3 regions of the Psychrobacillus sp. Z3-81 genome follow, and region 1 is predicted to be linked to each of the others. Evidence: predicted binding sites of a transcription regulator. Region 1 holds the regulator's gene; each other region holds the start of a gene.

Region 1 (10,763 bases):
CAAGTGGCAGCTGCTTCATGATTGTCTTTAACAGTGTGGATTTGCCGACACCATTAGGGCCAACTAATGCGATACGATCCTGCTTATACACACTAAAGGAGATGTCGGAGGATACGGTTTTATTTGTATAGCCCACCGCCACACCTTCTAAGCGAAGCACATCATTCCCGCTCGGGCGGTCAATCGTAAAACCAAAGGAAGCAGATTTTTCGTCTCCATCAGGAGCATCCATCCAGTCTGTTTTCTCCAAAACCTTGCGGCGGGACTGAGCCATCTTCGTGGTAGAGGCACGTGCAAGATTTTTAGCCACAAACTCCTCTAGCTTTGCTTTTTCTTCTTGTTGTTTTTCGAATTTCTTTTTATCTAGCTCATAATTTTTTGCCTTTTGCTCTAGATACTTGCTATAATTTCCGACGTAGCGCGTGACGTTATGTCTAGAAACCTCATACACAAGTGTCACCACTTGATCTAAGAAATACCTATCATGTGATACGATCAAAATAGCTCCCTGATAATTCTTTAAATAGTTCTCGAGAAAGCTAAGTGTTTGGATATCTAAATGGTTCGTCGGCTCATCTAGTATTAAAAGATCTGGTTTACTGAGCAGCATCTTTGCTAATGCAAGCCTTGTTTTTTGTCCCCCGGATAGGGCTTGGACAGGCTTGTCATAATCCTCTGGATAGAACTGCATGCCATGTAAGATAGAACGGATATCAGATTCATATCGATAGCCCCCAGCCTCATTGAAAGCAAGCTGAAGCTCATCATAGGCAGCTGCCACTCGTGCATAGGCTTCTGGATTTTCATATACCACAGGATCGGCCATTTGTACTTCGAGCGAACGGAGCTCTTTTTCAGAATCAATTAAGTGAGAGAAGATAGATTTCATTTCTTCCCAAATGGATAGCTTTGATTCGAGGCCTGCATGCTGTTCTAGATATCCAAGTCGTATATTTTTAGGCATGATAATATCGCCTGAGTCATAAGACATCTCCCCAGCGATTATTTTAAGTAGCGTAGATTTCCCGGCACCGTTTCTTCCGACTAAGGCTACTCGGTCACGGTCCTGTACCTCTAGCTTTACATTCGTTAATATATCTTCACCGTTAAAGGATTTTGTTAGTTGATTCACTTGTAAAACAATCACGTTCTAGCACCTCAATTCTATCCTTAGTGTAATAGATAGGACTTGTCGTTGCAATGCTCTAGCCTTACAATGAAAGATAGGGAATTGAAAAAAATTGTATATAGAAGTGGAGGGTTACCATGAAACCTGACGTACCAAAAATACCTCAAGCGACTACGAAAAGGCTTCCTTTATATTATAGGTTTTTACAAAGCTTTCATAACGCTGGACATAAACGAGTATCCTCCCAGGAATTAAGTGAAGCAATGAAAATAGATTCCGCAACAATTAGACGAGACTTCTCTCACTTTGGAGCTCTAGGGAAGAAAGGTTATGGGTATGATGTTCCGAATCTTCTGGCATTCTTCCGCAAAACACTTGATCAGGACGAGGCTGCAAATGTTGCACTCATCGGTGTTGGAAGCTTGGGTACCGCATTTTTAAAATATAACTTTCAAAAGAACCATAACACCAAGATTGTCGTGGCATTTGATACAAAGGCACCTGTAGAAGGAACCATAATTAGTGACATTCCAGTGTTCCATTCTAGTGTAATGTTAGAAAAGCTAAAGGAGTTTGACATTGAACTTGTCATCTTCACGATCCCGAGTCGTGTGGCGCAGGGGGTAGCAGACGAGCTAGTAGGGTCAGGCATCAAGGGAATCTTGAACTTTACGCCCGTCAGGCTAACTACTCCTGATGAAATACGTGTACATACAATTGACCTCTCTGTAGAGCTTCAAACGCTTATCTATTTAATAAGAAATGAACATGTTGAGTAACAAATATCGCTCTTACATAGGAAAAGTGATTCCAAACATAACAGCACTTACGGACGTATAAGCCGTAAGTGCTGTTCGTTTAGCTTTATTCTAATTAGGGAATGGTTAGTATTCCGAGGCTTACACTGTTCTCTACTGAATCTCTACATATTTCTCTAAAAAGCGAACGATTTTATCATAATTCATGTTAACCACTACTACATATCCGTTCAAGAGCATATGAGCGATAATAGAGGTAAGGATTCGTTTTGTCTTGTAATAAAGAAAGGCGAATATGAACCCGGACGTAGCATATATTAGTATGTGTACAAACTCTAGGTGGATGACCGCAAAGGTTAATGAGCTGACGAGTGCGGCTACAAAAAAATTCGTCTTTGGCAATAATGCACCAAATATAAGGCGGCGGAAAATGAGCTCTTCTAAGATGGGAGCAAACACGACGATTGAAAAAATAACCAGTGGAACCTCGGTTGCCAAGGTGATAAAGTCTGCTGTATTTTGAGAGCCTGGTTCAATTCCAAGTCTAATTTCAATGTTTGCTGCAAGCGTCTGGCCCAGAAAAACCATAAAGAAACCTATAATTCCCCAACCAATCACTGTGGGAGTATTTGCCGCTTGTCCCTTTAGCGGGCGTATAAAATGTCTATCCTTTCGAATAATAAGCAAAGTGATTATAGTGGCTAAGGCAAAGCTGATAAACATCCACCAGCCTGAGGCCAACATTTCTGCATTTTTCATCCCCATTCCTTTAAACAAAAGGAACAGAAGAGGTGCAAAAATGGCTCCAGAAAGCTGCATAAGCACGTAGATAATCAGTATATATAAGCCTGTTTGTCTTTGTTTCATGTATTACATAATCCTCTCTATAGAAATACCATTTCTTCTATTGTAATAGAAAATAGAAATAAAAGAAAAAATTTAAAAATAGATAAGGTTCATGCTTGCAAAATGTTTTGGGTTTCATTATTATAATAAGTGTGTTAGCACTCATAGGGTGTGAGTGCTAATAAAATCAATTATTTTACTATTTTAGGGAGGTAGTTTCACTTGTTAAGACCATTAGGTGATCGCATCATTATCGAATTAATCGAAGCTGAGGAAAAAACAGCATCTGGCATCGTACTTCCAGACTCTGCTAAAGAAAAACCATCAGAGGGGAAAGTAGTTGCTGTAGGTTCTGGGCGAGTACTTGATAACGGTAATCGCGTTGAGTTAGACGTGAAAGAAGGAGACCGTATCATCTTCTCTAAATACGCAGGGACAGAAGTAAAATATGAAGGAAATGAATATTTAATTTTACGCGAAAGCGATATTCTTGCTGTAATTGGCTAATAAATCGAAAATATAGGAGGTCTATAGAACATGGCGAAAGAAATCAAATTCAGTGAAGACGCACGTAGTGCAATGCTTCGTGGGGTAGATAAACTAGCAGATGCTGTTAAAGTAACGTTAGGACCAAAAGGACGTAACGTAGTACTTGAGAAAAAATTTGGTTCTCCATTAATCACAAATGATGGTGTTACAATTGCAAAAGACATCGAGCTAGAGGATTCCTTTGAAAACATGGGTGCTAAGCTTGTAGCAGAGGTTGCATCTAAAACAAACGATATCGCTGGTGACGGTACAACAACTGCAACCGTTCTAGCACAATCTATGATTCGTGAAGGACTGAAAAACGTTACTGCTGGTGCAAACCCAGTGGGGATTCGTAAAGGTATTGACCTAGCGGTAGCAGCTGCTATTACAGAGTTAAAAGATATCTCTAAACCAATCGAAGGAAAAGAATCAATTGCACAGGTTGCTGCTATTTCCTCTGGTGATACAGAAGTTGGAGAATTAATTGCAGAAGCTATGGAACGCGTAGGAAACGACGGTGTTATCACAATCGAAGAATCTCGCGGTTTCACTACTGAGCTTGACGTAGTAGAAGGTATGCAATTCGACCGTGGATATGCATCTCCGTATATGGTAACTGATTCTGATAAAATGGAAGCTGTTCTAGAAAACCCATATATCTTAATTACAGACAAAAAAATCTCTAGCATCCAAGAAATCCTTCCAGTGCTTGAGCAAGTGGTACAACAAGGAAAACCATTATTACTGATCTCTGAGGATGTAGAAGGGGAAGCTCTTGCAACACTAGTTGTGAACAAGCTTCGCGGAACATTCAATGCAGTAGCAGTAAAAGCTCCAGGATTCGGTGATCGTCGTAAAGCAATGCTTGAAGATATCGCTATCCTAACTGGTGGAGAAGTGATTACAGAAGATCTTGGCTTAGATTTAAAATCTACAAATATTACTCAGCTTGGACGCGCTTCTAAAGTTGTTGTTTCTAAAGACAACACAACAATCGTGGAAGGAAACGGTGATGCTGACCGCATCGCAGGTCGCGTAGCACAAATCCGTGCGCAAGTAGAAGAAACAACTTCTGAGTTTGATAAAGAAAAATTACAAGAGCGCTTAGCAAAACTTGCTGGCGGTGTAGCGGTAGTAAAAGTTGGAGCAGCTACTGAAACAGAACTAAAAGAACGTAAACTACGTATCGAGGATGCATTAAACGCAACTCGCGCTGCAGTAGAAGAAGGTATCGTATCTGGTGGTGGTACAGCCCTAGTAAACGTATACAAAAAAGTAGCGGAAGTAGCGGAAGCGAACGAAGGCGACGTAGCAACTGGAGTAAAAATTGTACTTCGTGCACTAGAAGAGCCAGTTCGTCAAATCGCAAACAACGCTGGTTTAGAAGGATCTATCGTAGTAGACCGTCTAAAACGCGAAGAAATCGGTATCGGTTTCAACGCTGCAACTGGCGAATGGGTAAACATGATCGAAGCTGGTATCGTGGACCCAACTAAAGTAACTCGCTCTGCATTACAAAACGCTGCATCTGTAGCTGCACTATTCTTAACAACAGAAGCAGTAGTAGCAGACATCCCAGAACCATCAGCACCAGGCATGCCTGACATGGGCGGCATGGGTGGAATGATGTAAGGACCAACAAGAAGTTGGTCATACGGACGTGGCGGGTTTAGTCCGCGTTCCTTAAAATGGCTTGATATATAAAGGTTTGTATCTAAGGTCAAAGCGATTATGCTAACATAGAGGATAATTTAGAGGCTTCTCATGAGTTGTGAAAACTTGTGAGAGGCTTCTTTTTTTAGGGGGAGAGATAGATGTCCTGCGTAATTCAGATATTGAAACTATAAATAAAGTAAAAATTGAATAGTAGATAATCAAATATTGGTTCTGTTTATCTATTTGTGGTTAGAAGAATATTTTCCATTATTTTGGATAGCTATGGTCCAGCCATATACGTTGAGGTTAACTAATTATTTAAAATGGGATAAAATGGATTTTTATTAAAGTTGTCGAAATTTTTAAAAAAGAAGGTATTCTCCTTTTAATAATGAATATTACAAGAAAGATTTAAAAGCAGGGAAGAACGATATATTTTAAAAATTAATATCTTAAGATGGTAAAATCGGAGGTTCTAGTATAGGAAAGTGAAGTCCTGAGGTTTACGTAGTGAGAGAATTGTAGCAAATACCCTTGATTATTTTTAAAGACAAGTTAAAGGATTAACTGGTGAAAGCTATTAATATAAGGTTCCATTTAATTTTAAAAACAAAAGAAAGGCGGTGTATAAATCTCCGGTGGCTGATACCAGAAGTATATTTTTTAGAGACGGGGTGAATGAGTACAATAGTATAAAGTAATCCAGCTAGCTTAGATTGGATGAATAACAAGTTTAGTTGCGTAATTAAAATATGATTGAAACCTTGGAATTAGTTATTTTATCAATAAGTAATCTTCTTTAAAAATCCCAACCTGTGAATAAATCAAAGTGATGAAAGGAATGAATTCTATTGAAGAAAAATGCTAGAAGTCTTTTCACATATTTTTTAATGCTCCTTTTTATACTGGTTTTGTTAGCCGATACTGCAATGTCAGACGTCCATGCTGCATCGGCAGAGGATGTTAATATTTCATCAGGTGAGATTGTGTCACTAAAAGAAGTCTATAAGGACTATTTCATGATTGGAAATGTAGTAAACCCCTCAGACATAAACAATGCAGCGAAATATGATTTCATGAAATTCCACTATAATGCACTTACACCCGAAAATGCTACAAAGCCGGACTCCTTATGGCCAGATTCCACTGGAGAACCGAATTTCAACTCAGCAGACAACATGATAAATCGAGTCAATGATGATGGTTTTTATACAATAGGACATGCACTGGCTTGGCATAATCAGTCTGCTGGCTGGCCGCCAAGTGGTCTGAACTATGAAGCTGCGAGGGAAAGCCTAGAAAGATATATTTCAACAGTCGCTGGACACTTTAGAGAAGGTAATAACAAGTTAGACGCCTGGGATGTTGTTAACGAAGCATTTAGGGATAATCCGGAAAATCCGACCAACTGGCGAAACGCACTTCGATCTGGAATCAATCCAATGGAACGGCCGTCCAGATGGTATGAAGCTTACTCTAGGGGTGGAAATGGATGGGATTATATCTATGATTCCTTCTTGTTCGCACGTGAGGCAGCACCAGATGCAACTCTCTATTACAACGACTTTAATGATGAGGAACTCCCTAATAAAGCAATCGCGATTGCCTCAATGGTGAAGGAGCTTAATGAAAGATATGCCAATGAACATCCTGGAGCAAATGGCAGAAAACTGATTGAGGGCATTGGTATACAGGGGCATTACAACACAAGACTCAATATAGATAATTTAGAGGAAGTTTTAAAGATATACAGTGAAACCGGAAGTAAGATTAGCATAACTGAGCTTGATGTACAACATAATGGTACTACAGCGAGTGTTCCCCCAACTGAGGCACAACTAAAGGAGCAAGCGACTGTGTATGCCAAATTGTTTCTACTATATAAGAAGTACTCCAATTATATAGAACGCGTTACTTTCTGGGGTGTGAGCGATAATAACAGTTGGCGCAGAACGGGTTACCCACTACCATTTGATTCTAATCTTGCACCAAAAGAAGCGTATTGGGCCATAATAAATCCAGAGGCATATCTTGGAATTACTGAGTCACCGCCAAAGCTAAAGGCGTTTAACTACGGAGGGGATAATTTCAACGTAATGGGTGAAAACGAATTTGATGTTAATGTGCCAATGGACGTGTCAAACATTGACTTCTCTACCAAAAATATAGAGCATGAATATCTAGACAGTAGTGTCGAGGTCAGCGTTATAATCAATCCAGAAAGTGGTTCGATGAATCCAGAGGAGCCTGTTGTGGCGACAGTAAAAATAGCTTGGAGGGAATCTCCGAATATATCAACGACATATAAGATTAACTTCGGACATATGACTGCCCAGTGGGAAAATGACATAAATTATCCGGATACGGGTTACCGATCATCTGTCAATATCCGTTTCAGCGATGGGAAAACTGCACCCAAACTGTTTCAGGCATTCCATAACACGAATGACGGTAAACTAGCGCTATTTAACAGTAAGTCATTTCAGCCCTTGCCAAAACATACAAGTGGTACGTTAACTATTAATACAGATAGCAGTATTGACAATGATTATTTGAAAACGGTGACATTGAAAAAATCTCTATGGAATCAAAAATGGGAACCGATTATTCCAACTCGTGTTACAGACTTGAAAAAACCAGAAAATTATTATAGGTTGGCAAAAGCTATTAAATCAGGTAATACTTATTTGGTTGTTTCCAATACCGCAGGTTTGGCACTGACCAATATGAACGTCGAATCTGTGCCAGCAACTGGCAAACGAGGGCTTGCAGGTACTCCTGTAACCATAGAAGACGACATTATAATAGAGCCTAAGCTCATTCAAGACAATACAAGATTTATCTTTAATGAGCAGACCAGTCCCGATCCAGGTCAATATACACCCGCTAATGGATATACTGGATACACTATGTTAAGTCTTGTTCACGGGGGTCTTGTAGCACCATCTATTATGTATCGAGATTTGAGTAATGACGATACTGCCGCTTTACGATCAGACTCAACTATTGCGGATAATGCATTAGATAGAGCGGTATGGTTTAACACAGGCATAGATCCTAATACGGGAGAGACTACTATATTTTCACATACTGGTTCTAGTGGTTACACTTATGCTCTGAATGGAAATGAATACGGTTACATTACCAAAAGAGTTGATTCTCCAGATAATGATGCGTCCCTTCGAGTTAAGCTGTATGAATACGTTTCTGACTATTTATCTGAAGAATTAACGAGCATTGGTGTAGATATAAACCACTCACCAGTGGATCGTTTGGTGAATGGACGTGAAGCTAATATACCTGTCACGGCGGATGTAGCTGATGGTTCCATGGCTCTGTTGATAAAGGACGGCGTTTCAGTGGCTTCTGCTATATTTGTAAACGGTCAAGCGACGATTAGTGTAAAAGGTAGTGATGTTAACGCTGAGGCAAATTATGCAGTTGTTGTCTACTATGGTGACGAAGTGCTTGGTGTAACAATACTATCGGTAGTTACTGTCGATAGCGTGACACCTTCTGCTACTGTTGAGAGACTAAAGGGTAATCAGAACAAACTGACAGTTATCGTTAGAGAAACATACTCTGATCGTTCGTCAGAGGAGGCTTTTACTAGAGAGATACTGATTGGGAACAACTCGGCTGATGTTTATCAGGTGGGTCCATATAAGGTCTATGTGAACACAAAAGGTAACGATCAAATTCGTGAGTGCTATATTGTGTGGGATTAACTAGCACCTGACAAGCAATAAAATGAAGAAGAAAGCAGGGATGCTTTCTCTGTAATCATATAACACGCTATACCTGTGATTGATCTAATAAGAGGAATAAGTTTGAAAAGATTATAATTTTGGTGGGTCGAGCTGAAACAATGGTTCGTCCTATTTTTTTATTACTGAAAGTCATATGCTTTATCTAGGAATCCTACTAGTGAGAGGCATTTATAATAATAGAGAATATAGCAGTTGAATATTTTGAAACTTTTACCATTTATACACGTAATTATTAGTAAGGACAACTACTATAAAATGGGGGAAGGAAATGAAGAAGCTAATTATTGTTCTTGTTACCATGCTTGTCGAGGTCGCTTTGATAGGTGGGGTCTCTTATTTATTTAACTGGGCATTTATTGATATTTTATTTTTAGGGGCACTAGCGATTTTCGGAGCTGTATGGCTTTATAGCTGGAATACTACTCAACTGCGCAATGAGCTACATGCAACGGATAAAGGGTATACCGGAGTGAGTAGTGGAGAAATTCGTTTATTTGAGTTTAAAATAGGTCCTGTCAGATTAGGAATGCTATTATTTCTAATCATTACCTTCGCTATTTCAGTCTACGAGTACTATCCATATTTCATTTAGGGGGGTAACTATGCAAATTATAACTAGCTTACTGATTGCTGTTATTGTTTTAGGTGTTGTCTCTTCTATTTCTTACTTCTTATACAGAGGAAAGGAAAAGGTCGATAAAGGAATGGCTATCAATTATTATCGTTTATCCTATAGAAGAAAGCTGATGCGTACCATTTACAGCGTGCCACTCATTCTTGCGGGGCTTGTTTTCATTTATTCCACTGTGGAATGGCCATTCCCTCTATATTTCACTTTTTGTCTACTTATCATTGTAGGATTCATCCTACAAGCTTTTTATAACTACTATAAATGGAAGAGTACAGAGCAACCAACTCTTAAATAATATACAAATAATAAAACGGAAGTAATGAGTGATATTTTTATCACTTCATCACTTCCGTTATTTTTAATGCAAATCAGAGTCTTTATCGGTTAAAGGCTATCATCCCTAATTGCCGTTTAACCTCTTTGTTAATCTAATTTCTTTGCAACAACCACAAAACGACCATTTTCTGTATGGTAATTGCAGGTTGCTAAAGTTAGGAGAGTGTCTCCGTAGCTTATTTCCATATCTGTTTCATATAGAGAGGCAGCCTTTACTTGTTCTAAGTATTCATTGAAAACGGTAGGATCACTTAAGTCTGTATACTGATAGAATCGAAATACATTCTTTTCATTTGTATAGTAGACGCGTGATTAAAGGCTAATACCTGATATTGACCTTCTTCATACAAGGTATCAAATGTTATACCTGAGTGCTGCTCAAAAGAATCAGTATCTGCATACTGTGTGATGGCTGCAAACATGCCAGCATGATGGCCATAAAGGAGATAAATAAAACCATCATTTGTAGAATCAGCTTCTAAAAAAGGAATGCCGCTTTGAGATTCAGTAAAATCAAACCCATATCTAAATCAAACTCCGGGTAATCCGGTTATTCTGGATTTACTGTACCAGTAAATGTTCCTTTAACAGCTGCTTCTTTTGTTTCTAAAATGGAAAGATTACCAGTCCAGAACAGACTCCATACATGAGGATCTTCAAAGGTAATCTGTCTTTTACCATCGACTATCTCTATTCTAATTTCACCTTTCTTGTCACCAAGAATAGTCGCAGAGGATCCGCTGAAGAATTCAGTATTCTTGGAAGTAAGCTCTTTTTCACAGCCTTCGAATTCGGCTTCATTAATAGCGCACATCACTTCACTTTTCTGTGTATCATTTAACTTACTATGTGACCATATATAATAATGCCCGCCTTTATTAGCTAAAAGAATCGAGGCAGTACCCATGTCATATGTCAGGTTACCAGCTGGAGATATCTTTTCAGACCAGTTATTTATCTCTAGGCTACTGACTTGCGGCTGGCTAATTACTTCCGTCTTATATTCTCCTACAGTGGTAGCCTCAATTTTATAATCGATGATGTTTCCCTTACTATCTCGCCTGGGAACATTTTCAAATGTTCCTTTCCAATCATTGTCCTCTGTT
Region 2 (10,763 bases), on a different contig from region 1:
TCAATTTCGCTGCACGCTCAAGTAAGCGGCTGTGTAAGTAGAATACATCCCCTGGATATGCTTCACGACCTGGAGGACGACGAAGAAGTAATGAAAGCTCACGGTAAGCAGCTGCTTGTTTTGTTAAGTCATCATATACTACTAATACGTGTTTACCTTCGAACATGAACTCTTCCGCCATCGTTACACCAGCATAAGGAGCTAGGTAAAGTAATGGAGCTGGAGCTGATGCAGAAGCTGTAACTACGATTGTATATTCTAAAGCACCTTTTTTACGTAGTGTTTCTACTACGTTACGTACTGTTGATTCTTTTTGACCAATAGCAACATAGATACAGATCATATCTTGGTCTGCTTGGTTAAGAATTGTATCAATTGCTACAGATGTTTTACCTGTTTGACGGTCACCAATGATTAACTCACGTTGTCCACGTCCAATTGGTACAAGAGCGTCGATCGCTTTAATCCCAGTTTGAAGTGGCTCATGTACAGATTTACGTGCCATAACTCCTTGTGCTGGGCTTTCGATAGGACGAGTCTTAGTTGCTGCAATAGGACCTTGTCCGTCAACTGGTTGGCCAAGTGGATTGACAACGCGTCCAATCAATTCTTTTCCAACAGGTACTTGCATAATACGGCCAGTTCGACGTACTTCATCGCCTTCTTTGATGTCCGTGTATGGTCCAAGGATAACGATACCAACGTTGTTCGCTTCCAAGTTTTGTGCCATACCAAGTACACCAGTAGAGAATTCTAATAATTCTCCAGCCATGACGTTGTCGAGGCCATGAGCACGAGCGATACCGTCCCCAATAGTGATTACCGTACCAACTTCGCTTACTTTCATCTCAGATTCATAGTTCTCAATCTGCTGTTTAATCAAGACACTGATTTCTTCAGCTTTGATGCTCATGTATGTCACCTCTCATAATTCATAATATTAACCGATTAAATTACGTTTTAAGCGCTCAAGCTTTGTGCTCAATGTGCTGTCGTAAATTCGGTTTCCGATTTGAACACGCATTCCACCGATTAGAGATGGATCTACGATGTTGTGTATACGTAAGGATTGTTTTCCTACATTTTTAGCAAATGAAGCCGATACGCTTGCGCGTTCTTCTTCTGTCAATGCACGAGTTGTATAAACTTTTGCATCTGCTACACCTTGTGCATCATTAGAAAGTTCCATAAACTCAGCGATGATATTTGAAACCTCATCCAATCTTTTTTTATCTAATAACACTAGAAGTGTATTGATTACCATTGGATGTGCCTTTACGAAAACTTCACGAATTAGAGCTTTTTTCTTGTCTAAAGAAAGCTTTGGGGATGTGAAAATATCTTTCAAATCCTTGCTACCATTCCAGACAACGTTTAGCTCACGTAAGTCGTTTTCCACTGCAGGCAATTCATTTTTTTGTTGAGCAAGCTCAAACAATGCGATGGCATAACGTTTTGCTACAGTTGAATTACTCACTTAACTTCGCCTGCCTTCGCAATCGTAGCATGAATTAAAGCACGATTATCTTCTTCCGATACTTCTTTCTCCAGAACTTTCGCTGCTGCAAGTACAGAAAGTGAAACGACTTCTTCTCGTACCGCTGCAATCGCTCTTTCTTTTTCTGTATCGATTTCACGAATAGCAGATTCTTTCAAACGCGCAGCTTCCGCACGAGCAGTAGAAATAATTTCTTCTCGAGATGCTTCGCCTTGCTTCTTTGCATTTTCTACAATCGCCAATGCTTCTGTACGTGCTTCTTTTAATAAGTCACGTTGTTCTTCAAGTAAACGCTGTGATTCTTGACGGCTAGTTTCTGCAGCCTCGATTTCACTTGCGATTAATTCTTCACGTTGAGTCATAATTCCCATAAGTGGACCCCATGCCACTTTTTTCAGAAGAATCATAAGTAGGGTGAAGAAGAATAATGTAGCTAGGATGTCCCATACGTTTAAACCATTATGTGAACTTCCAGCTTGAAGTACGAGGTATTCAAAAGACACGATTGTTTCACTCCTTTCAAACGCTAATAAGAGATCTTTCTTCTATAAAGGTAAACTTTGAAGTTTATTTTCTATTTCAAATAGGTATTCATAAAGAGAATGGCGGATAATAGTTTCCGCCATTATAGACTTTGCTTATTGATTATGAGTTTAATGTAATGAACGCGATAACTACTGCGATAATCGGCACGGCTTCAACTAACGCTACCCCGATGAACATTACTGTTTGAAGAGCTCCACGAGCTTCTGGTTGACGAGCGATACCTTCTACTGTTTTAGAAACGATAAGACCGTTCCCGATACCTGCACCAAGTGCACCTAAACCAACTGCGATAGCTGCTGCTAAAAGACCAATTGAACCTACCATTGTTTAATTTCCTCCTTGGAATGTTGTTTTATTTTTTTCTGCCTAGTTTCCTAAACAGTTATATTAATGGTCTGACGACACTTTATGTGACATATAAACCATTGTTAACATAACGAAAATGAACGCTTGGATTCCACCAACGAAGATGGAGAAACCTTGCCAAGCCATTGCTGGAATAATAGCTCCTACGAAGCCCATAATTCCTGATGTTGCTAATCCTGCAAGTAGTCCTAAAAGAACTTCCCCTGCATAGATGTTTCCGTAAAGACGTAAACCGAGTGTCAACGTATTTGCGAATTCTTCGATAATTTTTAACGGAAATAGAAATGGGAGTGGTTGGAAATAATCTTTACCATACCCCTTGAAGCCTTTCATCTGAATACCGTAGTAATGTGTTAAAACGATAATCATCACAGCGAGCGTCATGGTGACTGTTGGATCTGCTGTTGGTGATTTCCACCAAAGGTCTCCGTTATAAGTGATTGAAAACGGTAGTCCTAATAAGTTCGCTACTGCGATAAACATAAGTAATGTAATCCCAAGAACATGGAATCTTCCACCTGTTTTCCAATCGAAGTTACTTTTGATAATCCCTTTCACGAAGTCCATAATCCACTCCATGAAGTTTTGCATACCAGTCGGTTTAAGCTTTAGGTTTCTTGTTGCAAAAAATGCAATTAAGAAAACGATAAGAGATGTAACAAATAACATTAAGATATTTGACCAGTTACCTGTCATGCCCCAAAGCACAAATTCTGGATTTGTGTGTCCCACGATTCTTTCACCTCTCTTTCAAATACTCATGGCTGATTTCTTGCATGAAACATTAACCGTTCTACTAAGAGTAGAACATAGGGAATCATTAATCCAATTACCGTGCTAATCAGGTGGATTTTTTCTGGGAAGGTGATGGCTAGTGCCACCGCAGCTACCCCCGATGCAAAACGAAGGGATGTCCCTAGTTTAGCACGTCCTTTACCACTTTCTATCACACGATCGAATTTCTCCATTCTACGGACTAGGATCCAAAAATTATACAGACCAAATATAGAACCAATTGCTAATCCTGCAAAAACAGTAGGATAAGGGGTGAATGCCCAGCCTAACACACATGCCGAGAGCAAAAAATATATGTACTTTTTCTGCCTCGCAAAGATACGTTGCATTTCTAACATTGATCTTTAGTCTCCTGAATCATATTTTCGAATGGTAGTAATGAGTGCTAGTATACCAATCGCAAGACCGGCTAATAGACAAATTACTAAAAAAACTGGAGCAGTGCTATATGTACGGTCTATCCACATTCCTGCAAATATCCCTAACAATATAGAACCAACAAGCTGTGAGAGAATCGCCGAATATATTGCTATCCCTTGTAACGGACGTCTAAAATGACGCATAAAAGTGCCCTCACCTTTTTTCCTTAATAAGTAAAAACTGTGAGTCTAGTAGAAAGTTGATACATCAAGTGTTTCAAGCATGAAACCCCTATCATGATTATCCTTTGTAAGCATACAATAGGGGCTTTTTGATGTCAATTGTTACAAGTGAAAAACTTCACTCAAAGAACTTTTTTGACATTTTATCGACAAATTTAAATTTTCATTTCATTCGTTCATTAAATATTTTTTCAAAAACTCAACGATTCTTTCGGAAGCTTTACCATCTCCATAAGGATTGCTAGCTTTGGACATTTTTTCATAAGCTTCTTTATTAGAAAGCAATTCGTTCGCCAATTGGAAGATTGTCTCTTCTTCTACTCCAGCTAGTTTTAGCGTCCCAGCGTCAATTCCTTCAGGTCTCTCAGTTGTATCTCTTAATACGAGAACCGGCTTTCCTAGAGATGGTGCCTCTTCCTGCACTCCTCCTGAATCAGTTAGTATAATGTGGGAACGGGCTGCAAAGTTATGAAAGTCTAGCACTTCTAAAGGCTCAATCAGGTGAACTCTGTCGTTTTCTCCTAGGATATCATTTGCAATCTCTCTAACAGCCGGATTCATATGAACTGGATATACGACCTGTACATCATCATGTAGTGCTAGCAAACGGTTAATCGCTCGGAACATATTACGCATTGGATCGCCGATATTTTCTCTACGGTGCGCAGTTAGAAGAATCATTCTGCTATCGGACAGTTTTTCTAAGATTGGATGTGAATAATCTTCTCTTACAGTAGTTTTCAATGCATCAATTGCTGTGTTTCCTGTCACAACGATAGTATCTGCTTTTTTGTTCTCTGCGAGAAGGTTTTGCTTCGATTTTTCCGTAGGAGCAAAATGAACATCTGCCATAACTCCTGTCAGCTGACGATTCATCTCCTCTGGGAATGGAGAGTATTTATTCCAAGTTCTTAAGCCTGCTTCTACATGACCAATTGCAATTTGGTTATAAAAAGCAGCTAAACTTGCAACAAAGGTTGTGGAGGTATCTCCATGAACGAGCACAATATCCGGCTTTGCTTCCTTCATCACAGCATCTAAGCCTTCTAGAGCACGAGTTGTAATTTCAACAAGTGTTTGACGGCTTTTCATCATATTTAAATCATAATCCGGAGTTATTTGAAACGTTTCCAGAACTTGATCAAGCATTTCACGGTGCTGGGCGGTCACCGTTACAATTGATTGAATCTCTGGATGCTTTTGTAGTTCTAGAACAAGTGGAGCCATTTTAATGGCTTCCGGTCTTGTCCCAAAAATGGTCATTACTTTCCATTTTGTCATGTAAACTGCTCCTTTTTATTTGGTTCCGAATAAACGGTCTCCTGCATCTCCTAAACCAGGAACGATATATCCGTGGTCGTTTAACTTTTCATCTAATGCTGCAATGTAGATATCCACGTCAGGATGAGCGTCTTGAAGTGCTTTTACTCCCTCTGGAGCAGCAATTAAACACATAAATTTGATGCTAGTAGCACCACGTTTTTTTAAGGAGTTTACTGCCTCGATTGCAGAGCCGCCTGTCGCAAGCATCGGATCTACTAGGATAAAATCACGCTCTGCCACATCTGCTGGAAGCTTTACATAGTACTCAACAGGTAGCAATGTTTCTGGATCGCGGTAGAGTCCGATATGACCAACCTTTGCAGCTGGAATTAGCTTTAAGATTCCATCCACCATTCCAATACCTGCTCGAAGAATAGGCACGATCCCAAGCTTTTTACCAGCCAATACCTTTGAAGTAGTTCGTTGTACAGGCGTATCTACCTCTGTATCTTCTAGTGGTAAATCACGTGTAATTTCGAACGCCATTAATGTCGCAACTTCATCCACTAGTTCACGAAATTCCTTTGTCCCAGTGTTGACGTCACGAATATATGTAAGTTTGTGTTGGATAAGTGGGTGGTCAAATACGTATACTTTTGTCATTTGGCATATCTCCTCTATTCATTTATTTTCAAATCCTATAAATTATAGCAAACAAACTACACTACATTCTAGTAATGTCATTAATTTCATTATTTCGCCTATTCGTCATCCGAAATTCAGAAAGTTCCCAACTAGGATGTTCTTTCTTGGCCTTAAGTATTCTTGCAGTGAAAGTAACACTTAAGTTAAAAACAATCTCATAAATACGAGATTCTATGTAGTAATAAATTATGCAGGTGTTCATTTCCAGCCTATTATAAAAAGGAGCCAGTTTCACCAGCTCCTTTTCGCCTAATTAATTATATAACGGAAATTTTTGTGTTAATGTTTGCACTCTTGATTTTGCTTCTTCTAATACGCTAGCATCCTCATGGTTTTTAAGAAGCTTCGCAATAATAGAAGCGATTTCTACCATTTCTTCTTCTTTAAAGCCACGAGAAGTAACAGCAGGCGTACCAATACGAACACCAGATGTGATGAACGGGCTAGATGTATCGAATGGGATGGTATTTTTATTTGCAGTAATGCCAGCCTCATCTAATACATGCTCTGCTACCTTACCAGTTAAGCCTAAAGCAGATACATCTAATAGCATTACATGGTTATCTGTACCACCTGATACAATACGAATGCCTTCTTTTGTTAGACTGTCTGCTAAAGTTTTTGCATTCGCTACTACTTGTGCTTGATATTCTTTAAACTCCGGTTGAAGAGCCTCGCCAAAAGCCACAGCCTTCGCCGCAATTACATGCATTAGTGGTCCGCCCTGAATACCCGGGAAGATTGTTTTGTCAATTTTTTTAGCAAACTCTTCTGTTGTTAAGATCAGTCCTCCACGAGGTCCGCGAAGCGTTTTATGAGTCGTGGAAGTGACGAAATGAGCGTGCGGAACTGGGTTAGGATGAAGACCAGCAGCTACAAGACCTGCAATATGTGCCATATCAACGAATAAGTAAGCTCCTACTTCATCTGCAATCGCACGGAACTTTTCGAAATCAATAACGCGAGAGTATGCGCTAGCACCAGCAACGATCATTTTCGGCTTGTGCTCTAAAGCAATTGCACGAACTTCTTCATAATCTATCATTTCCGTCTCTTTATTTACACCATATTCAATAAAATTATATTGAATTCCACTAAAGTTAACAGGAGAACCATGCGTCAAATGTCCACCGTGAGAAAGGTTCATCCCCAGTATCGTATCGCCAGGCTGTAGAGCAGTCATGTAAACTGCCATGTTTGCTTGTGAACCAGAGTGTGGCTGAACATTCGCATGCTCTGCACCAAAGATTTCCTTCAAGCGATCACGTGCAATATCTTCTACAACATCCACGTGCTCACATCCACCATAGTAGCGCTTGCCAGGATATCCTTCTGCGTATTTGTTGGTTAATACAGAGCCCTGCGCTTCCATTACTGCTTCTGATACAAAGTTCTCAGATGCGATTAGCTCGATATTTGCTTGTTGACGCTTTTTCTCTGCCAGCATTGCTTCATAAACTGCTTGATCTTGCTTTTCAATCATTTTCACATTCAGTTCCCCCTCTAATATCATCCGTAAAATGCACGAGCTCCACCTATTAGCTTAGGTCTAGTGTTGGCAATCGTCACAATTGCTTCTCCCACCTGCTTTATAGATGTTCGAATAGGCACCACAACAGGCTGCAGCTGCATCCCTATCATTGTTTGCCCAATATCTATTCCTGCCCTTGCTTGTACCTGCTCCACAACCACCGGGTCATCAAGCTGAGTATAAGCATAGGCTGACATTGACCCGCCTGCGTGAGCAATTGGGATCACAGCAACTTCCGGAAGTCGAAAGTATTGCTGAGCTTTCCTTTCTAATGTAACTGCCCGATTAATATGTTCACAGCCTTGAAAGGCCAAGTGAATTTTATGGCGGTCAGCAAATTCTTTTAAAGGTAGAAATAGAGCCTCTGCCACATCCATTCCCCCAGCAGTTCCTATCCTTTTCCCTATTACTTCAGAGGTAGAGCAGCCAATGATAAAAAGGTCTCCCTCTTGAAAATTAATTTGCTGCTCCACTTCCAGGAGAAGCTGTTCCATTTGCTGTTTCCACAAATTCGCTTCCATCTGAAATCCTCTTTTCTTTCTTACTTATTTTCTAAAGCTGTAATTTTTTCAATACGACGGGCATGGCGTCCACCTTCAAAGTCCTGAGCAAGCCAAGTTGCTACGATTTCTCTAGCTAATCCTGGTCCTATTACTCGCTCTCCCATCGCTAATACGTTCGAATCGTTGTGACATCTGGTTGCCTTTGCTGAAAATACATCATGTACTAATGCACAGCGGATACCTTTGACTTTATTGGCAGCAATGGACATACCAATTCCTGTACCGCAAATTAGAATACCTCGATCAAATTCTCCACTTGCGACTCCTTCTGTAACTGGAGTTGCATAGTCTGGATAATCAACAGAATCATCATTGTTAGGCCCAAAATCCTTATAGGACAGTCCAAGTTCTTCAAGCTGCTGAATAATTTCTTTACGAAGGTTGTTGCCCCCGTGGTCTGAAGAAATTGCTATTTTCAACTTGCTCCCTCTTTTCTGTTTAGTACTCGACATCATCATATCATTTTTTACAATAAAAAAATACAATCTTATTTACACTTAGTTACCAGGAAAAAAAGAACAGACTTTTGATTTTGAGAGGTATGCATGGTCTTAATTATTTTTTCACAATAAGCGTAAGCGGTAATAGAAATCATTAATACTGAAATAAAAATGAATGAGAACTCAAAGGTGCTTTCTTATTATTGAACCTCAAGGTTCTTCGCTGCGTCGGACGCTTTCCGGAGGCCAACAGGATGTTGGTCAGGAAAACGTTGTCACAGGATGTGACGATCTTAGTTTTCCATCCTTTAAATAAGCCATAGCCGAACGCTAACGCGTGCCGTCGCTATGTCTCACCTGTCTCCTTCCTCCCACCGGAGTCGCCGACACTGCTACGAACCAAGAGAGTTACCTACTTTAGCTAAGTTTTGAGAAATAAATTGTAAAAAGAATAGAACCTATAAAATATTACGATGCGAACTTAATTCCTCTTCCTTAATCAGATCCAGGTGCTGTTCACAAAGAATTCTAGATTACTGCTGCTTACTATTAAAAAAATAAATTTTTTCATATATAAGTTACAAAAAAGATTTAACTCCTAGAGACAGGAATATATTTATTACTTACCCTCACTAACTGCTCTTCTACATGAACTTTCCGTCTTTCTTCCAATAAAAAAAGATACCGAGAGTTATCTCGATATCTTTGCCATTTATTTTTCAGGAATAGAAGTGCGGTCAAATTGAGAAATTACTTTGAATAGTTCCTCCGATTGACGCTTCAAGTCTTCTGATAGCATGTCTATTTGTTCGATAGATCTTGCTTGTTCATCTGTTGCGCTTCTTACCTCTTCTGCTCCAGCAGATGTTTCTTCTGCTATCGCCGCAACCTCTTGCGATTGTTGAGCAGTCGATTCAATGTTCGTTAACTGTCTTTCTACTAATGAAGAAATTTCTACAACAGATTCTGCCATCTCATGAATCTGATTGGACATCCCCTCTACAGCAGCGTTTGTTTCAGATACTCGTTTCGCTTCGGATGCAGCAAAGCTTACTTGACTAGTCATTTGGTGGACCACCGTTTGGACATCCTGTTGAATCGCCAGTATGAGCCCTGAAATTCCCTGCACGGCCTTGGCACTTTCATCCGCTAGCTTTCTAACCTCTTCCGCTACTACAGCAAAGCCTTTCCCATGCTCTCCTGCTCGTGCAGCCTCAATGGATGCATTCAGTGCAAGTAAGTTTGTTTGTGCCGCAATATCTCCGACAAGCTGAATGATGCTTTCGACCTTCCCTGCATTCTCTTCCAACTGATGTATATTGCCTAATGCCGACTCATTGCCAGCAGCAATTTTTTGTATACCATTTACTAAGGATTGGATTACTTCCGTCGTTTGTGCCAGACCAGCAATCATGTCCTTTGATTGCACAGAGGACTTTTCTGCATGTTTGTTTACCTCTGAAGCTAGGATTCTTACATCCTCTACAGCTTCAGCCGTCTCTTGAACAGCAATCGCTGATTGTTCAGCTCCTTCTGATATCTGTGCGATAGTTGAAGCAATTGCTTCCGCCTGATCAGAGGCAACAGATGACTCAGTGGAGAGCCTTTGAACTGTATTATTTGTTTTATCGAAATTCTCTTCAATTCGTTGCACCATTTCTCGAAGATTTTCTAGCATAGATTGGAAGGCAACTGCAACAGAATGTATTTCATCTTTTGATTTAGGAACATCTACATCTATCCCTATTTTCCCCTCTGATGCAAGGTTTGCTACCTTCTCTAGGTTGAAAAGAGGTCTTATAATTAGGCCACTAAAAATATACGCCAGTAGACCAGACCAAAAGATTCCTAAACCATATGTAAGAATTTCAAATTGGACTGTTCCAAGTGGAAAGTTCGGCCAAGTTGACTGAATATATGGATGGACATAATTAATGAACAATGCACTTGTAGAATACGTTATAAGAGCTAAAATTGTAACAAATAGTACTATTTTCTTCTGAAGACCAAAAGTGTGCTTCTTCTTTCTTCCCTGCATTCTTACTCCCCCTGTAGCTTCTTCACCAGCTTATCTGTAAGTGTTTTCAGCTCCTCATAGGTTCTTTCGTAAATAAGCATATTCCCACCGTAAGGATCAGACACATCTTCTATATCGTCTGGCGTCACAAATTCTTTATACATATAGATCTTCGATATTGCTTCTGGGAATGAAAGAATAAGAGCGTGCTTATGGGAAGCTGTCATTGTTAGAATTAAATCTGCCCAATCCACCAAGGACTTTGTCACTGTTTTTGCTTTATGAGAATAAGGGACTCCCGCTTTATCTAGTGCTAATTGGCTGTTCATTGACATATCAGCACCATCAGCACCATATATACCTGCTGAGCGAACATCCATCCCTTCTATATTTCTCGCCTTTAGTATTGCTTCAGCCATAGGGCTTCTACAAGTATT
Region 3 (10,763 bases), on a different contig from region 1:
GCATTGACAATGAAGAACATCTTATCTAACTCAAAGGCGTCCTTCACACGACCGAGCTGAATTAAAAACTCACGATCCGCCTTTGCGAAGGCATGATTATAATACGTAACAAATAAAATCGCATCCGCATTTCGAATATAGTCAAACGCAACCCCAGTATGACGCGCGTTGATGGAGTCAGCCCCTGGTGTGTCTACTAATGTAACCCCTAGTCTTGTGAGCTCACAATCATAGTAAAAGTCAATATTATCGACAAAGCAGCTCTTTGATTCCTCTGCCACATAGCGGCGGAAGTCGTCACCATCAACCCGTAAAATCTCCCCGAGCTTGTCCTTCACATTCTCAAAGCCCTTATAATAAGCGGCAATAAAGGATTTGTGTACTTCTTGATGAGCTGTTCCTTCTAATATAGATGGTGCTTTCGTATAAGCCTCCTCTAGAGAAGAAACCTGTATGCCAAGCTGCTGATACGCAAACTGCACATCCGTTAGCAACTGAGATGCTGTTTTTAATGTAACGTCTGCAGTATTATGAGCATGCTCCGTTGAAACCGGATGTATTTTATTGATAGCTGCTGTGGTCGGATTTGGTGAGACAGGAAGCACATTTGCCCCCATCAGCGCATTCGAAAAACTGGACTTCCCGGCACTAAACGCACCAAACAAGGCAATGGTAAACTGCTGCTTTTGTACCCTTAAAGCCTTACGAGTTATGACTGCAGCCGCTTCCTTGAACTCCGGCAGCTCTGATAATATTTCACTGATTCGGTTAGCACGTTCAACAATTTGGTCAACTGGCAATACGTCCTGCTGTTCTTCCACTATTTCCTCTTGTTGCTGAACAGCAGTCTCTTCTTTCTGCTCCTGCTCTGCTGGATCGTATGCACGGATTGATTTCTCAAAGCGATCCTTTTCCTCCTGCCACCTAGCCATTAAGGAATCCCTGTCCTTACGAAGCTGGATAGATGGTGCAGTTAGCAGCTTTTCAAAAGAGTCGTGCTGATCGGCAATCTTCTGGATACGTAGGATCGCCTCTTGTTTTTGCTGCAGCTTGGAAAGCTTGGAGGAGGTGTTAGCTGTCCCCGCCTCTGCTTCCTTGACATGAGACGCACCCTTTTCCTTCCAAGCATCTGCTTCTTTAATAAAGAATCGGCTCACTGCCTCCGTTACACGGTTCGCATAGTTCAGGATAGCATCCCCTGTCACGCTTGCTCCCTCGTGAAGAGTATTTTGAATAATATCTGCTGAAATTTCGAGCGGAAGCTCCTCTATCTCTCTCATGTATTCATCCTTCGAGACACCTGCATCCTTTAGCATCGCTTTCATTAGCGCTTTCAGATGAGTCGTAATATTTGTATTTACAATTTTCGCAAGCTGGCTTCTAGCATCCTCTAGTCGCTTCTCTCTCTCCAGCTCTGTCTTCTTTTTACTTCCTAAGAAGCCGACCTTAAAGGAGTCCTGCTTACTTTCTGCGTAAAGTCTTAATTGTTCCCGCATTTCATAAGGCATGATGCCAGCGTTTTGTAGTAACTGCTTACGTTTCGCTTCAAATTCCTTTTTCCAAGCATCCTCATCCTGCAATGCCTCTTGCTTTAACGAAATCGCAAGCTGCTCCAGTATTTCCTCCCGATTCTCCCATTCGTCCTGGCTAAGAATCTCCTCGACCTCTAATAACGAAGAAGTCTGTTCTTCTTGTAAAAACCTCTTATGCTCGTCTATCAGTTTTTGAAGCGTTGCCTCTGAAGATAATAAAAACAGCTCTTCCTTCTGCTCAATAGACTTTCGAACAATCTCTTGTACCGAAGGAAAATCATTATGAGACAGCGTTGGATTCTTTAAAGAAGTGAAGAAAATCCCCTTCGGATAAACCGACCAAGCCGCAAAGGAATCGGCCACGGACTGTTGAAAGCTTTCAAAGGACAGCTCCTCTTCCCGATGCTTGTCAATCTGATTGACAATTAAATAGATATTTTCATTATAATGAAGCAATTCCTTTGTAAATTGAAAGTTCAACTCTGATTGCACATGGTTATAATCCATTACATAAAACACGATGTCCGCTAGATGTAGTGCAGATTCTGTGGAAACACGGTGCGCATCATCGGTGGAATCAACACCAGGCGTATCCATCACGGAAATGCCCTCCGGTAAAGCAGAATCCTTGTAGCCAATCTCAATTTGAGAAACCTGACTGCCATCCTTGGAGTATTTCTTCACCATTTGTATATCATATTCCCCTGAAAACCTCACAGGTGGCTGATCAATAAAGTGCACAATTGCATAGTTTTCTTCTGCTTTTTTAACGTTCACTATGTTCGCAGAGGTTGGTATAGGGCTTGTCGGTAAAAGCTGCTCATCCACCAAAGCGTTGATCATACTGGATTTACCTGCTGAAAAGTGTCCTGCAAAGCCTATCGTAAATGTCTGTTTCTCCAATTTATCTGCAAAGAGCTTTGCCTTCGCATAGCGCTCTTCATCGTTATGTAATTTAAAAATTGTTGCGAGTAATGCATTTTTGGTTTTGATTGACTGTAACTGCTCTAAATCATTCATGTACGTAATTATTCCCCTTTTATAAATCTTCACAATCTATGTCTATCATATCAGAAATTTCAACAAAATATGACTTAATTTATCCGAGAAATAAAGTCTTCAAGAGAGGTTCTCTATAACGATTTGTTTAAAAAATAGCTATATTCACATAACTTTTTTCGTTCTCTATGGTACAGTAAATAGGGAGGTGAATATGATGAAGAAGATTTTCTTGTTTTTATTATTAGTAGGTATATTAATGGGCTGCAATGATCAAAAGGCAGCCGAAGGAGAATTCCTCATTGGGAACTTTGGATTCGAGCCACAATCAAATGAAAGTTATCAACTAGTTGCTCCAATAGAGTGGACTGGAGAATCAGCAGTAACCATTCAATCAATCGAATTGATAAAAGATAACGATATGCCTATTACATATGAAGAAGACGGAATGGAGTATGAATTTTTTGGTGCAGCTCCTTTAAAGGAAAGCGGTATTTATGGCGGCAAAGAAAACATCGGAGATATACAAAGCCTAGGTGACTTTGAACTCAGCGGCGAAGGGAAAATAGTTTGGAAGCTTAAGTTGGGGAATGTTGTAGAAGATGACTCTCGAAGAGTAAAAATGACCTACGCGATGGATGGAGAAGAACACCAGCAAATCGTGAAGTGGCCAACGCTTGAACAACTATCTACTAATTAATTATGAAAGCTGGGGGTTCTCCAGCTTTTTTCATTTATAGTGAAAAAAAGATCTTATTGCAAGATCGAACGGATTTATTGGAAGCTTCGAAGCTGTGCTCCCTGGTATCGGAAAGACCTCTAGCGTAATCGTGGAAATCACTCCATTTATCGTAAAGATTTCGTCCTTAATCGCCGACTTCTTAGCCGCGACTTCTTGTATCGCAAAGACCTCGCTCTTAATCGCAAAGATCTCTGCCGTAATCGTGGAGATTCCTCCATTATCGCAAAGACTTCGACCATAATCGCTGACTTCTTAGCTATGGCTTCTTGTATCGTAAAGATCTCGCTCTTAATCGTAAAGATCTCTGCCGTAATCGTGGAGATCACTCCATTTATCGTCAAGACTTCAACCTTAATCGCTGACTTCTTAGTTGCGGCTTCTTGTATCGTAAAGATCTCGCTCTTAATCGTAGAGCTCTCTAACGTAATCGTGGAGATCACTTCATTTATCGTAAAGACTTCGAACATGAACGATGACTTATTAGCAGCGGCTCCCTGAACCGCAAGATTTTTTCCATAATCGCAAGATACTATGGCTTAATCGCAAGATCCCCTGCCTTAACTGCAAAATAGAACAGGTTTATCGCAAGATTCGAAGCTCAGCTCGCTGCCCTCGCAAGATACATAGGCTTAATCAAGATCCCCCCACAATTCTCGACCATAAAAAAAGAATGGCAAGGTAATAAACCCTTCCATTCTTTATTTTGGCTGTGGTGTGATTGATTTAAGAATATATTTTGTCGTAAGTCCGTAGATGATAACTGTTGCTGTGATAGGGATTAGAATCATCCTGTATCTCTCCTTTAATGATGTTGAAACTCATTCTCATTTAAATAATAACACAGCTTTAATATTTTTACTAGAGCCCCTATTCTTTTTACCTATGAATTGTGCTAACATTAAGACATACTTACTACATGGAGATTTATTATGACTACAACTAAGCAAATTCAAACTCTTTTAAATGGGACTATTTCCTCTCTACGGTCAGTAATTCCTATATCTATGGATTTCCAGTCCCCTTCTTCTTCGCAGCAGCCATTTGAGCAAAGTGAAATGGGTGTGTTAATTGGAATTATTGGGGATATGAAAGGTCGTATCATCATTGATTCAACCGGTGCCACTTTCTCTTCTATAAGTCAGCACATGTTTGGGATGCCATTAGAGGGGGAAATGCTCGAATCCTTTACAGGAGAGCTAGGGAACATGATAGCCGGAAACCTTTGCACGGTAGTTTCCAGTGATCAGCTGGAGATTGATATTACTCCCCCGACCGTTTTAGTAGGGAACACAAAATTCTATGGATTTCAGCGTGCCATAATGCTTCCCGTACAACTCTTGAATATAGGTAAGATCACGATTATTCTAACGGTTGATGATATTTAATACATACGAAAGCTGCGGTCATTAGGACTGCAGCTTTTTACTTTTTGACAATCTTTTATTCTCTCGAGCAGGAAATAGAAGGTAAAACTCTCTAGCTTTTCTAAGTTTCACAGTATCTTCACATTATCCGCTATAAGTGTGATAAAAATCACATCTTCTTTTTTCCAATCTCCTTATGATTGACCTATAGTGAAAAAAAGTTACGGAGGTGGTAACAAATGTCAAAAAAGAAGACAAAGGAACCTGAGTTAAAAGGGACTTTAATCTCAGTTACATTTGTTGGTGTATTTATCTTAATTATTTGGTTCATGGCATTTTACTTATTTGTTGATCGATTTTAATTGGATGGAGGTACAAAGCAATGCATATTCACAAGTATGAAAAATGGTGGCTAACTTTTGGAGTTGGGTCACTTGTACTATTTTTAGTAATAGTGGGATTCAGTGCGTTTCATTACGGCTCGCATCCACCTAGTGCAAAGGTCTACGTGGATCCTGAGCGAGTAACTGAAATAGCACCTTTTAATAATCCAGGGGTACATAAGGTGGAAGGAAAGGATTGGGATTATGAAGTAGTTATTCATGCATCTGCCTTTTATTATAACCCACCTGAAATTGAACTTCCTGTAGGAGCAAAAGTGAAATTTATCGCGACAACCTCTGATGTCATCCATGGCTTCCAGGTTGCTGGTACGAATATCAATATGATGCTAGAGCCGGGATATATCTCTGAATACGTGACGACAGTGGATGAAGTTGGAGAGTATTTGATTTTATGTAATGAATATTGTGGCGTAGGACACACTTCTATGTCATCTATGCTAAAGGTGGTTGAGTAACATGGCAACGATAAAAGAAAAAGCAACAGGCTTTATAAAGGTTGACCGTCGTGATGGAAGACTGGCGATGGCTCATATACACGTGGCCTTCATCGCCTTATTGATAGGTGGGTTATGTGGACTCCTTCAAACATTAGTACGATCAGGACAATTTACATTACCATGGGGAATTGGCTATTATCAGCTTCTCACTGTCCATGGTGTATTATTGGGACTTATTCTTACAACTTATTTTATCTTTGGTTTTCAAATTGCAGCAGTCAGTCGCACAGCTGGTACGTTAACTGATAAGCAACGCCTTTTCGGCTGGATTGGCTTCTGGGTCATGACAATCGGAACTGTTGCAGCTTCCGTAATGGTTTTATTAAATGAAGCATCTGTACTTTATACATTCTACGCTCCCCTTCAAGCACACTGGATCTTCTATGTAGGGCTTGCATTGGTAGTAGTGGGCTCTTGGATTGGCGGAGCAGGCCTTATAATGAAATATAGAGAGTGGCGTAAGGCGAACCCTGGCGAACCGAGTCCTCTGCTTACTTTTATGGTAATTGTCAATTTAACTATGTGGATCATCTGCTCCCTTGGTGTTGCAGTAGAGGTTGTTTTCCAGCTGATCCCGTGGTCATTAGGCTGGGTTGATAAAGTAGATGTATTGCTTTCTCGTACGTTGTTCTGGTATTTTGGACATCCATTAGTGTACTTCTGGCTATTACCAGCCTACATGGTTTGGTATGTAATTATCCCCAAAATTATTGGTGGTAAGATTTACTCTGATTCATTAGCTAGATTATCCTTCATGCTGTTCTTGATATTCTCTATTCCAGTAGGGTTCCACCATCAGTTAACTGAGCCAGGTATCGATTCCTTCTGGAAGTACTTACAGGTTGTTTTAACAATGATGGTTGTTATCCCTTCCCTTCTTACTGCGTTCTCTATGTTTGCAACCTTCGAGCTTCGTGGACGAGAATTAGGTGGAAAAGGAATCTTTGGATGGTTTAAAAAGCTACCTTGGAAGGATGCTAGATTCGTAGTTCCGTTCATCGGAATGGCGGCATTTATACCTGCAGGCGCTGGCGGTATCGTCAATGCATCCAACCAGATGAATCAAGTTGTCCATAATACCATTTGGGTAACTGGACACTTCCATTTGACTCTTGCAACAACTGTAGTACTCACATTCTTTGGTGCTGCTTATTGGTTGATCCCTCACCTAACAGGTAGAGTGTTAACGAAGAAAATTAACCGACTTGCCATCATTCAAGGTATTGTCTGGGCAGTTGGGATGAGTATAATGTCGGGAGCAATGCATATTGCCGGATTATTAGGTGCTCCAAGACGCTCTGATTATTCTACTTATGGCGGCTCACCTCAAGCGAGCGAATGGATTCCTTACCAGATTGCACAAGCAGTCGGTGGAACGATTCTCTTTATCGGGATTATCTTGATTATCTATATCGTTGTTCAGTTGGTATGGTTTGCTCCAAAAGGTGAAACAGAGTTCCCTGTTGGAGAAGTATCCGAGAATGCAGAAAAAACTCCGATGGCTCTAGAGAACTGGAAGATTTGGTTAACGATTACTGTTCTCTTGATATTGTTCGCTTACACTGTTCCGATCATTGATATGATTCAAAATGCACCACCAGGATCGAAAGGCTACAAGCTTTGGTAAAAGTATTTTAATAGAGTTTACGGCGTGTTCCTCATAGGTTCTCGCCGTTTTTTCATTTATAGATGATTTGACTAAAATGTCCAATCCTGTAGGGTTTGAGGTCCCCCCTACTTCCTCAACTGTAAAATTCCTTCTTACTTATATTTCTTAACTTTCATTTCCCTGTCAGTTTCTAACTAAAAAATCATTAACCTACGGCTACTGCTTTTGTATAACATACAGTTCTATTACCGTAATTCTACTATGATTGTTTATAAAAAATTGTACACCTGTGCCAATTTCAAACAGTTTAAATTGTCGAATATCATATTTAGGATTGTAAAGATTTTAACTCGATTGGCTATTTCATTCTAATTATTTATGGTATTATAGGTTTATTATGGAAATATAATAATCCATATTTCATCTGAAAAGGAGTAAATAAAGAGATGAGAAAAGTAATTCTAATGGTCGCTCTATTTTTAGGTTTAATTAATATTTCAATCCCCATAGGTCATGCAGAGGTAAATGATAAAATTAATAAGATTGAACAATTTGTAGAGGAACAAAGAAAGATTAGTCAAATTCCCGGAATATCATTAGTTATTGTAGAGAAGGGAGAAACAGTTTATCAAAAAGGTTTTGGATACGCTGATGTAAAGGAGAAAATACCAGTTACTTCTAATACTTTATTTGAACTGGCGTCAACATCGAAAGCATTTACAGGTCTTGCTATTTTACAGTTAGAAGAAGAAGGATTATTAAAACGAACTGATGATATACGGAAATACATCCCCTGGCTAGAATTAAAATATAAAGGCGAACTGCAGACCATTACAATAAATCAATTACTTTATCATAACAGTGGTATTGCTTCGAACACTATTGTACATATTCCCGAGAGCAACGCAGAAAACGCACTTGAATTAACTGTAAAAACCTTACTTGAACAATCCTTGAATCGTGAACCAGGCAGCTCATATGAATATGCAACAATCAATTATGATGTTTTAGGACTTATTATTGAGAAAGTTTCAAAACAGCCATATGATTTGTATATAAAAGAACTTTTATTTGAACAAATCGGTATGGATAATTCCTATGTCGGCATACATCAAGTTAAGTCCGATGCACTGGCAACTGGTTATAAGATTGGATTCATGAGAGAGCAAGTTTATACGCCACCTATTTATCGGGGAAATATACCTGCTGGTTATATTGTCAGTAATACAAACGATATCGCAAGATGGCTAAACCTACAGTTAGGAACCATTCAAAACAGTACATTTAGTAAAAAAACGATTGAACAATCTCACATCCCTGATCAATCCGTAGAGCCTTTCCTTCCAGACACCTATTATGCAAGTGGTTGGAGCGTTGAGCAAAAGAATGACAAACGATACATATGGCACGATGGTGCAAATCCAACATTTTCATCTTTCTTTATCATGCAACCTGAAGAACAAATAGGTGTAGCAATTTTATCCAATATGGATACAACCTTTACGACAGCAATAGGTCAAGGTGTAATGGATTTATGGGAAGAAAATAATGTCAGCTTGAATCATACTGACGGATATCAACAATTAGATAAAATCGTATCAATTCTCTGTATTATTATTGGCTTTCTAGGACTAATTTTTAGTCTTTTATTGCTAAGAAACTTATGGAAATTTAAAAGAAAACAACGATCCTGGGCATCATTGAAAGGAAAGAGACTCTTTCTATTAGTGTTCCATTCATTATTTGCAACAGCCATTTTGGTACTTATGATAGTGGCTCCTAAATTTTTATTAGGAATGACTTGGAAGTTTATTAGAGTATGGGGCCCCACTTCAGTATCAGCACTATATTATAGTGTAATAGGAACAATCATCATTTATTATTTCTCCATATTATGGCTAATTATTACCAAAAAGAAATCCTTATTAGATAGAAAGCAGTATTTATAGTTATAATAATGAGTTATTTTATGTTGAATACTTTTTGAAATAAAATCCTCTACAATCGGGCGCAATTCCTAAAAAAGAATTTGCGCTTTTTTTGCATTTAAGCACCATGGAATCTAAATCTCATGAATATATTTAGTTTTATGTTTAAGAAAACGATTGAAATTTTATTTCTGCTCTCTCCCTCTTATTCTATCTACTTCAGCTTACTTTTTTGTTTGTCATTATTATGTTCTTGTTTTACTAAGTCGTATAAGTAAGAGGAATCATATGGTGGAAATACAGTTTTCTTTGAAACATATACACTGTCGCTTTCCGAATAGGCCATTAATTCAAGCTCTAAATTATAGCCATCTTCTATCTCTTCTATAAATGGCTCCACATTTATTAGGGATGGTAGTGTTTCTATGGTTGATGGTACAGGATTTATATTTATAATCCCGCTTTGGAAAGAGGAGAATTTTGTATAGGCATTTGTATTTTTCGAAAGGTAGATAGGCTTTCCCTTATATTGCTTGGGATGATTAATCACATCCTTAGTTTCACTTGGAAGATTCCTATACATTAAGATATTGAATGGTCTTTCGGCTATTCTTCTTCGGAGTTTAAAGCGAGGCAGTTTCATTCGATGGTTACTTGCACTTTCTTTTGAATCCTTCTGATGCTCTCCATGTAGTTGCCTCGATAGGACATCCACTGCACGATAATTAAACCATGGTGTGGTTTCTACTTGTTGTAGAGATAAATCCGCATGAAGTTTCTCCACCAAACTAGCCCACTTTTTACTATCATGAGAATCCAATCGCAAGGTTTGTTCTGTAATATTCATCCCACCTTATAAAAGAATTTCACTTCTTAAAAAACCATATTACCTATACTATTCACTTCAGCGGATTCATGTGCCTAGATAAAGAAAAACCTTTCTAGCACAATGGCTAAAAAGGCTCTACTTTACATATTCTTTATTTTTGTCGGTAATACCGTCTCAAATCGTGGCATTAATGCTGCCTCTTCTTCATTTAACAATAGATGAATTTCTCCAAAGTCCTCTGATGTTCGGATTAATCTTCCTACACCCTGCTGAATTCGCAGCAGCATATAAGGAAGATCTACTTCCTCATATGGATTATTGGAGAAGGAGCGTTTTGCATCAAATAATGGATCCGAAGGAGGAAACGGTAGATCAAAAATGATTACACGTGTTAATGCTTCCTTAGGTAAGTCTAAGCCTTCCCATAAATGATAAGAGCAAAGCGTCGTCAATCTGCCTTCTTGGAATTCCTTTACAATGGTAGACAATTCTCTGTCTCCTTCAAAGCCAATTCCTTCTGTCTGGCTGATTGCTCCTCTAAACTTCTCCATCGCAGCCTTTGATTTAAATAAAATCAATGTTTGCTGATGGTCTTGCAGGATCTTTTCCACTGTTTTCGCTTTATCATCCTGTGCTACTTTATGAGAATAGATTTTCATCACTTCCTCATAATCAAACGGAGATGGAACCGAGAAGGATTGATACTCCTCCACACCTAACGAATCAGCAAGATAAGAAAAATCCTTTTGAATGGATAGAGTGGCAGATGAAAAAATAATAGGAAGCTTATTCGTAAATAGCTTTTCATTTAAAATATCTGTCACCAGTCTTGGCATGATAATTAATGTTTCATAGCCAT

What was found. The regulator Rex, encoded in region 1, represses fermentation and respiration genes when NADH is low (regulators of the CRP and FNR family bind a similar motif). The targets are predictions, from matches to a motif close to TTGTGAAATATTTCACAA.
Region 2: a site for Rex is predicted at 3,914-3,931, ahead of AC1ECF_RS12575 (AtpZ/AtpI family protein). Genes of this name have one in related genera too.
Region 3: a site for Rex is predicted at 4,795-4,812, ahead of AC1ECF_RS11690 (cytochrome c oxidase subunit 2A). Genes of this name have one in related genera too.

The regions. Positions count from the first base shown of each region.
Region 1 covers NZ_JBWQPU010000017.1:899-11,661, forward strand. Annotated here, with positions in the region: gene AC1ECF_RS15250 (ABC-F family ATP-binding cassette domain-containing protein) at 1-1,147, opposite strand, end outside; gene AC1ECF_RS15255 (redox-sensing transcriptional repressor Rex) at 1,267-1,908, shown strand; gene AC1ECF_RS15260 (CPBP family intramembrane glutamic endopeptidase) at 2,041-2,754, opposite strand; gene groES (co-chaperone GroES) at 2,956-3,240, shown strand; gene groL (chaperonin GroEL) at 3,271-4,896, shown strand; gene AC1ECF_RS15275 (endo-1,4-beta-xylanase) at 5,772-8,648, shown strand; gene AC1ECF_RS15280 (hypothetical protein) at 8,959-9,282, shown strand; gene AC1ECF_RS15285 (ATPase) at 9,293-9,616, shown strand; gene AC1ECF_RS15290 (Cna B-type domain-containing protein) at 10,208-10,763, opposite strand, start outside.
Region 2 covers NZ_JBWQPU010000011.1:13,096-23,858, reverse strand. Annotated here, with positions in the region: gene atpA (F0F1 ATP synthase subunit alpha) at 1-913, opposite strand, end outside; gene AC1ECF_RS12600 (F0F1 ATP synthase subunit delta) at 941-1,477, opposite strand; gene atpF (F0F1 ATP synthase subunit B) at 1,474-2,001, opposite strand; gene atpE (F0F1 ATP synthase subunit C) at 2,144-2,368, opposite strand; gene atpB (F0F1 ATP synthase subunit A) at 2,432-3,142, opposite strand; gene AC1ECF_RS12580 (ATP synthase subunit I) at 3,169-3,543, opposite strand; gene AC1ECF_RS12575 (AtpZ/AtpI family protein) at 3,550-3,768, opposite strand; gene wecB (non-hydrolyzing UDP-N-acetylglucosamine 2-epimerase) at 3,976-5,088, opposite strand; gene upp (uracil phosphoribosyltransferase) at 5,104-5,733, opposite strand; gene glyA (serine hydroxymethyltransferase) at 6,029-7,258, opposite strand; gene AC1ECF_RS12555 (TIGR01440 family protein) at 7,285-7,827, opposite strand; gene rpiB (ribose 5-phosphate isomerase B) at 7,848-8,288, opposite strand; gene AC1ECF_RS12545 (methyl-accepting chemotaxis protein) at 9,022-10,347, opposite strand; gene AC1ECF_RS12540 (low molecular weight protein arginine phosphatase) at 10,350-10,763, opposite strand, start outside.
Region 3 covers NZ_JBWQPU010000009.1:130,586-141,348, reverse strand. Annotated here, with positions in the region: gene AC1ECF_RS11705 (dynamin family protein) at 1-2,552, opposite strand, end outside; gene AC1ECF_RS11700 (hypothetical protein) at 2,749-3,231, shown strand; gene AC1ECF_RS11695 (chemotaxis protein CheX) at 4,203-4,658, shown strand; gene AC1ECF_RS11690 (cytochrome c oxidase subunit 2A) at 4,877-4,999, shown strand; gene AC1ECF_RS11685 (cupredoxin domain-containing protein) at 5,020-5,496, shown strand; gene AC1ECF_RS11680 (b(o/a)3-type cytochrome-c oxidase subunit 1) at 5,498-7,165, shown strand; gene AC1ECF_RS11675 (serine hydrolase domain-containing protein) at 7,594-9,096, shown strand; gene AC1ECF_RS11670 (hypothetical protein) at 9,290-9,922, opposite strand; gene AC1ECF_RS11665 (ATP-dependent DNA helicase) at 10,045-10,763, opposite strand, start outside.